One region of the Paenibacillus sp. FSL R5-0766 genome, then DNA from elsewhere that is predicted to be linked to it. Evidence: a T-box and tRNA genes for the amino acid it is inferred to sense, from the RefSeq annotation. Region 1 holds a T-box; the other regions hold tRNA genes.

The links. The T-box of region 1 lies ahead of ileS (isoleucine--tRNA ligase). A T-box ahead of a tRNA ligase gene usually reads a tRNA of that ligase, here a tRNA-Ile.
Region 2: it has a tRNA-Ile gene. The T-box ahead of ileS (isoleucine--tRNA ligase) is inferred to sense a tRNA for this amino acid. The anticodon was not compared.
Region 3: it has a tRNA-Ile gene. The T-box ahead of ileS (isoleucine--tRNA ligase) is inferred to sense a tRNA for this amino acid. The anticodon was not compared.

Annotation. Positions count from the first base shown of each region.
Region 1 is NZ_CP150227.1:4,771,280-4,773,477, forward strand. It holds gene ileS (isoleucine--tRNA ligase) at 1-1,390, opposite strand, end outside; T-box leader at 1,729-2,021, opposite strand; gene MKY66_RS20700 (DivIVA domain-containing protein) at 2,079-2,198, opposite strand, start outside.
Region 2 is NZ_CP150227.1:141,889-144,086, reverse strand. It holds rRNA gene MKY66_RS00690 (23S ribosomal RNA) at 1-1,081, opposite strand, end outside; tRNA gene MKY66_RS00685 (tRNA-Ala) at 1,288-1,363, opposite strand; tRNA gene MKY66_RS00680 (tRNA-Ile) at 1,386-1,462, opposite strand; rRNA gene rrf (5S ribosomal RNA) at 1,499-1,615, opposite strand; rRNA gene MKY66_RS00670 (16S ribosomal RNA) at 1,734-2,198, opposite strand, start outside.
Region 3 is NZ_CP150227.1:6,112,131-6,114,328, reverse strand. It holds rRNA gene MKY66_RS26440 (16S ribosomal RNA) at 1-945, shown strand, start outside; rRNA gene rrf (5S ribosomal RNA) at 1,065-1,181, shown strand; tRNA gene MKY66_RS26430 (tRNA-Ile) at 1,218-1,294, shown strand; tRNA gene MKY66_RS26425 (tRNA-Ala) at 1,317-1,392, shown strand; rRNA gene MKY66_RS26420 (23S ribosomal RNA) at 1,599-2,198, shown strand, end outside.

The sequences.
Region 1 (2,198 bases):
TCTCCTCGCACACCCAGATGTTCAGCGGAGTTCCCCAATAGCGATCACGGCTGATATTCCAATCCACCAGATCCTCAAGGAATTTCCCGAAGCGACCTTCACGAACGTGACCTGGGTACCAATCCACTTCACTGTTGTTGGCAATCAATTGGTCCTTGATGGCTGTTGTTTGGATAAACCAGCTGTCCATTGCATAGTACAGAAGCGGTGTATCACAACGCCAGCAGAACGGATAGCTGTGCTCATATTTTTCTTTGCTGAACAAACGTCCATGCTCAGACAGATATCGCACGATATCAATATCACAATCCTTCACGAAACGTCCGGCAAAGTCAGTCACTTCAGCGACAAATTTACCTTCCAGGTCCACCATGTTCACAAAGCTGATCCCATTCTCACGGCATACACGGTAGTCATCTTCACCATGGGCAGGAGCCATGTGTACGATACCCGTACCACTTGCATCCGTTACAAAGCCTGCACCCAGAATGATGTTAGCTTTCTCAGCCTGTACGTAGTTGAACGGAGGATCATACGTTTTGCCAACCAGGTCGGCACCTTTCAGTGCACCGATGATCTCATACTCACCCTTGGTATCTTTCATCACTTTTTCAACCAGATTGGTTGCCATGATGTACACTTCATCACCTTGACGAACACGGGAGTAGTCCATATCCGGATTCACGGCAAGTGCAACGTGTGAAGGCAGTGTCCAAGGTGTTGTCGTCCAAGCCAGTACAAATTCTCCGCTGTCATTCAGTTTGAATTTCGCTGTAGCACTCAGATCTTTGACGTCTTTGTACCCTTGTGCAACTTCATGGGAACTCAGTGTTGTCTGACATGATGGACAATACGGGCTCACACGGTGACCACGATACAACAGACCTTTCTCATGGATTGTCGCCAGGATGTTCCATACACTCTCGATGTAGTTGTTATCAAGGGTGATATATGGGTTATCCATATCCGTCCAGTATCCGATACCTTCTGTCAAATCACGCCATTGTTGCTCGTACTCGAATACGCTCGCTTTACATTCGTTAATGAATTTTTCCACGCCGTAATCTTCGATTTCCCACTTGTGGGAGATACCAAGCTTCTTCTGTACACCCAGCTCTACAGGCAGACCATGTGTATCCCAACCTGCTTTACGAACGACACGGTAACCCTTCATCGTGTTATACCGTCCAACAAAATCCTTGATTACGCGTCCCAGTACGTGACCGATATGCGGTTTACCGTTCGCTGTAGGCGGCCCTTCATAAAATACGAAGTTTGGCTTACCCTCCCGGTTTTCGATGGTTCTTTTGAATGTGTTCTCCGTTTTCCATTTATCTAACACGCGTAATTCTCTGGCACGTGCCTTCTCTTTGACGTCAACTCGTTGCATGATGATTATCTTCCCTTTCTTTGGTTGGATTGTGGACCGTCCACAAAAAGCGTTTCAATCCCCCTAAATCCCCCTTGCCAAGGGGGACCCCATAGGTGCTCGCCCTCTGGACACCCGGGATGGGTTGTCGTTGGTGGAACAGTGGCGCTTATGGGCGAGGGTTTATGTGCGTAGTGGCGGCCATTTTGCGGCTGTTCCCTGCGTGAACGCCGCATGGCCTTACCGCGAGGCGGGTGTTGCCGGGTGCTTCGCTTTCCCGGCGGGTGGCACTCTCCCTGAGGTCCCTTCGGGCCTCAGGGACGTTCGCCTTTTTTGGACACAAAAAAGCCCCGTCCCTGGAAAGGGACGAGGCTATACTCGCGTTACCACCCTAATTCTGTTCATCACAAACCACATCCAGGCAAGCCTGGGTATGCTCTGTCATCAACAGCGCTTATGCCCCGCTAAACTACTGCAGGGTGCCGTTATAACGTACGGCTTACGGTTCGGCTTACACACGGCAATCATAATCACCGCTTCAGCGTCACTTCTCCGGGGAGATATTCGGCTATAACTCATCCATTGGTTTGCACCAACCACCAACTCTCTGAGGGATGAGATCATAACGTACTGAACCCGTCATGGAATCACTATTCATTATGAATATAGTTATAGCCTCTTTGCAGACAAAAGTCAACCAGGCGACAGACTAATAAATTTCTTTCATCTCCCGCTCACGGTCACGCACTTCCTGCTCCCGGCTCTCCAGCACTTCCCAACCATCCTGAGTCAACAGTTCAAGCTGCGCTTCAACAAGCGTGCGGAAACG
Region 2 (2,198 bases), 2.4 Mb from region 1:
ATCCTTTCCCACTTAACACACACTTGGGGACCTTAGCTGATGGTCTGGGCTGTTTCCCTTTTGACAATGGATCTTAGCACTCACTGTCTGACTCCCGGAAGTAAGTCTATGGCATTCGGAGTTTGACTGAGCTTGGTAACCCTTGCGGGCCCCGCACCCAATCAGTGCTCTACCTCCACGACTCTGTTTTCCGAGGCTAGCCCTAAAGCTATTTCGGGGAGAACCAGCTATCTCCGAGTTCGATTGGAATTTCTCCGCTACCCCCACCTCATCCCCGCATTTTTCAACATGCGTGGGTTCGGGCCTCCAGTGCGTGTTACCGCACCTTCACCCTGGACAGGGGTAGATCACCCGGTTTCGGGTCTACGTCCACGTACTATGTCGCCCTATTCAGACTCGCTTTCGCTGCGGCTCCGGCTCTTCACCTTAACCTTGCACGGGAACGTAACTCGCCGGTTCATTCTACAAAAGGCACGCCATCACCCCTAAAACGGGCTCTGACTTTTTGTAAGCACACGGTTTCAGGTTCTATTTCACTCCCCTTCCGGGGTGCTTTTCACCTTTCCCTCACGGTACTGCTTCACTATCGGTCGCTAGGAAGTATTTAGCCTTGGCAGATGGTCCTGCCGGATTCATACGGGGTTTCACGTGCCCCGCACTACTCGGGATCCGTCTCGGAGGGAACAGACTTTCAACTACAGGGCTTTTACCTTCTTTGGCGGGCCTTTCCAGACCTCTTCGCTTAACCGGTTCCTTTGTAACTCCATGTGAGACGTCCCACAACCCCAAAGAGCAAGCTCTTTGGTTTGGGCTTCTCCGCGTTCGCTCGCCGCTACTGACGGAATCACTATTGTTTTCTCTTCCTCAGGGTACTTAGATGTTTCAGTTCCCCTGGTATGCCTCTACACAACCTATGTATTCAGTTGTGAGTAACTGGAAATTACCCCAGCTGGGTTTCCCCATTCGGACACCCCCGGATCAAAGCTTGCTTACAGCTCCCCGAGGCAGTTTCGTTGTTCGCCACGTCCTTCATCGGCTCCTAGCGCCTAGGCATCCTCCGTGTGCTCTTAGTAGCTTAACCATTTTGTTCCGGTTTCGGTCGCTCGCTTCCCTTGTTTTGCTTGCGCAAAGCCAAAAGTCGCTCTCACCCGATACCATCACAAAAGCAATTTAACTACCTTTATACACTTGACTTGTTTGCACAAGTTTAGCTTAAAGGAATGTTCTAATTCGCGTTTGTTTCGTTTCGATATCTAGTTTTCAAAGAACAAACTTGTAAAACATTTTTGGTGGAGCCAAGCGGGATCGAACCGCTGACCTCCTGCTTGCAAGGCAGGCGCTCTCCCAGCTGAGCTATGGCCCCATATAAAGTTTAAAGGTATAGATGGTGGGCCCTGGTGGACTCGAACCACCGGCCTCACCCTTATCAGAGGTGCGCTCTAACCAACTGAGCTAAGGGCCCACATTACATATACTATTTGAACCCAAAATGGGTTACGCTTGGCGGCGTTCTACTCTCCCAGGACCCTGCGGTCCAAGTACCATTGACGCTGAAGGGCTTAACGGTCGTGTTCGGGATGGGAACGTGTGGAACCCCTTCGCTATCGCCACCAAACGTTTGAGAGTTTGAACTCTCAAAACTGAGCAACGAGTGAGTAACTAGCCGACCTGGCTAGATTTTGCAGCTGAGCTGCGTATTTGAATGTTTCCACTCGGGAAACGATTCTCCATAGAAAGGAGGTGATCCAGCCGCACCTTCCGATACGGCTACCTTGTTACGACTTCACCCCAATCATCTATCCCACCTTCGGCGGCTGGCTCCTTGCGGTTACCCCACCGACTTCGGGTGTTATAAACTCTCGTGGTGTGACGGGCGGTGTGTACAAGACCCGGGAACGTATTCACCGCGGCATGCTGATCCGCGATTACTAGCAATTCCGACTTCATGCAGGCGAGTTGCAGCCTGCAATCCGAACTGAGACCGGCTTTGTTGGGATTGGCTCCATCTCGCGATTTCGCAGCCCGTTGTACCGGCCATTGTAGTACGTGTGTAGCCCAGGTCATAAGGGGCATGATGATTTGACGTCATCCCCACCTTCCTCCGGTTTGTCACCGGCAGTCTATCTAGAGTGCCCACCCGAAGTGCTGGCAACTAAATATAAGGGTTGCGCTCGTTGCGGGACTTAACCCAACATCTC
Region 3 (2,198 bases), 1.3 Mb from region 1:
CTGGTGTTTAATCCCGGGGCTCAACCCCGGATCGCACTGGAAACTGGGTGACTTGAGTGCAGAAGAGGAGAGTGGAATTCCACGTGTAGCGGTGAAATGCGTAGATATGTGGAGGAACACCAGTGGCGAAGGCGACTCTCTGGGCTGTAACTGACGCTGAGGCGCGAAAGCGTGGGGAGCAAACAGGATTAGATACCCTGGTAGTCCACGCCGTAAACGATGAGTGCTAGGTGTTAGGGGTTTCGATACCCTTGGTGCCGAAGTTAACACATTAAGCACTCCGCCTGGGGAGTACGGTCGCAAGACTGAAACTCAAAGGAATTGACGGGGACCCGCACAAGCAGTGGAGTATGTGGTTTAATTCGAAGCAACGCGAAGAACCTTACCAGGTCTTGACATCCCTCTGACCGGTACAGAGATGTACCTTTCCTTCGGGACAGAGGAGACAGGTGGTGCATGGTTGTCGTCAGCTCGTGTCGTGAGATGTTGGGTTAAGTCCCGCAACGAGCGCAACCCTTATATTTAGTTGCCAGCACTTCGGGTGGGCACTCTAGATAGACTGCCGGTGACAAACCGGAGGAAGGTGGGGATGACGTCAAATCATCATGCCCCTTATGACCTGGGCTACACACGTACTACAATGGCCGGTACAACGGGCTGCGAAATCGCGAGATGGAGCCAATCCCAACAAAGCCGGTCTCAGTTCGGATTGCAGGCTGCAACTCGCCTGCATGAAGTCGGAATTGCTAGTAATCGCGGATCAGCATGCCGCGGTGAATACGTTCCCGGGTCTTGTACACACCGCCCGTCACACCACGAGAGTTTATAACACCCGAAGTCGGTGGGGTAACCGCAAGGAGCCAGCCGCCGAAGGTGGGATAGATGATTGGGGTGAAGTCGTAACAAGGTAGCCGTATCGGAAGGTGCGGCTGGATCACCTCCTTTCTATGGAGAATCGTTTCCTGCAACGGAAACATTCAAATACGCAGCTTAGCTGCAAAACCTAGCCAGGTCGGCTAGTTACTCACTCGTTGCTCAGTTTTGAGAGCTCAAACTCTCAAACGTTTGGTGGCGATAGCGAAGGGGTTCCACACGTTCCCATCCCGAACACGACCGTTAAGCCCTTCAGCGTCAATGGTACTTGGACCGCAGGGTCCTGGGAGAGTAGAACGCCGCCAAGCGTAACCCATTTTGGGTTCAAATAGTATATATAATGTGGGCCCTTAGCTCAGTTGGTTAGAGCGCACCTCTGATAAGGGTGAGGCCGGTGGTTCGAGTCCACCAGGGCCCACCATCTACACCTTTTCATTTCATATGGGGCCATAGCTCAGCTGGGAGAGCGCCTGCCTTGCAAGCAGGAGGTCAGCGGTTCGATCCCGCTTGGCTCCACCAAAATGATTTACAAGTTTGTTCTTTGAAAACTAGATATCGAAACGAAACAAACGCGAATTAGAACATTCCTTTTTAGCTGAACTTGTGCAAACAAGTCAAGTGTATAAAGGTAGTTAAATTGCTTTTGTGATGGTATCGGGTGAGAGCGACTTTTGGCTTTGCGCAAGCAAAACAAGGGAAGCGAGCGACCGAAACCGGAACAAAATGGTTAAGCTACTAAGAGCACACGGAGGATGCCTAGGCGCTAGGAGCCGATGAAGGACGTGGCGAACAACGAAACTGCCTCGGGGAGCTGTAAGCAAGCTTTGATCCGGGGGTGTCCGAATGGGGAAACCCAGCTGGGGTAATTTCCAGTTACTCACAACTGAATACATAGGTTGTGTAGAGGCATACCAGGGGAACTGAAACATCTAAGTACCCTGAGGAAGAGAAAACAATAGTGATTCCGTCAGTAGCGGCGAGCGAACGCGGAGAAGCCCAAACCAAAGAGCTTGCTCTTTGGGGTTGTGGGACGTCTCACATGGAGTTACAAAGGAACCGGTTAAGCGAAGAGGTCTGGAAAGGCCCGCCAAAGAAGGTAAAAGCCCTGTAGTTGAAAGTTGGTTCCCTCCGAGACGGATCCCGAGTAGTGCGGGGCACGTGAAACCCCGTATGAATCCGGCAGGACCATCTGCCAAGGCTAAATACTTCCTAGCGACCGATAGTGAAGCAGTACCGTGAGGGAAAGGTGAAAAGCACCCCGGAAGGGGAGTGAAATAGAACCTGAAACCGTGTGCTTACAAAAAGTCAGAGCCCGTTTTAGGGGT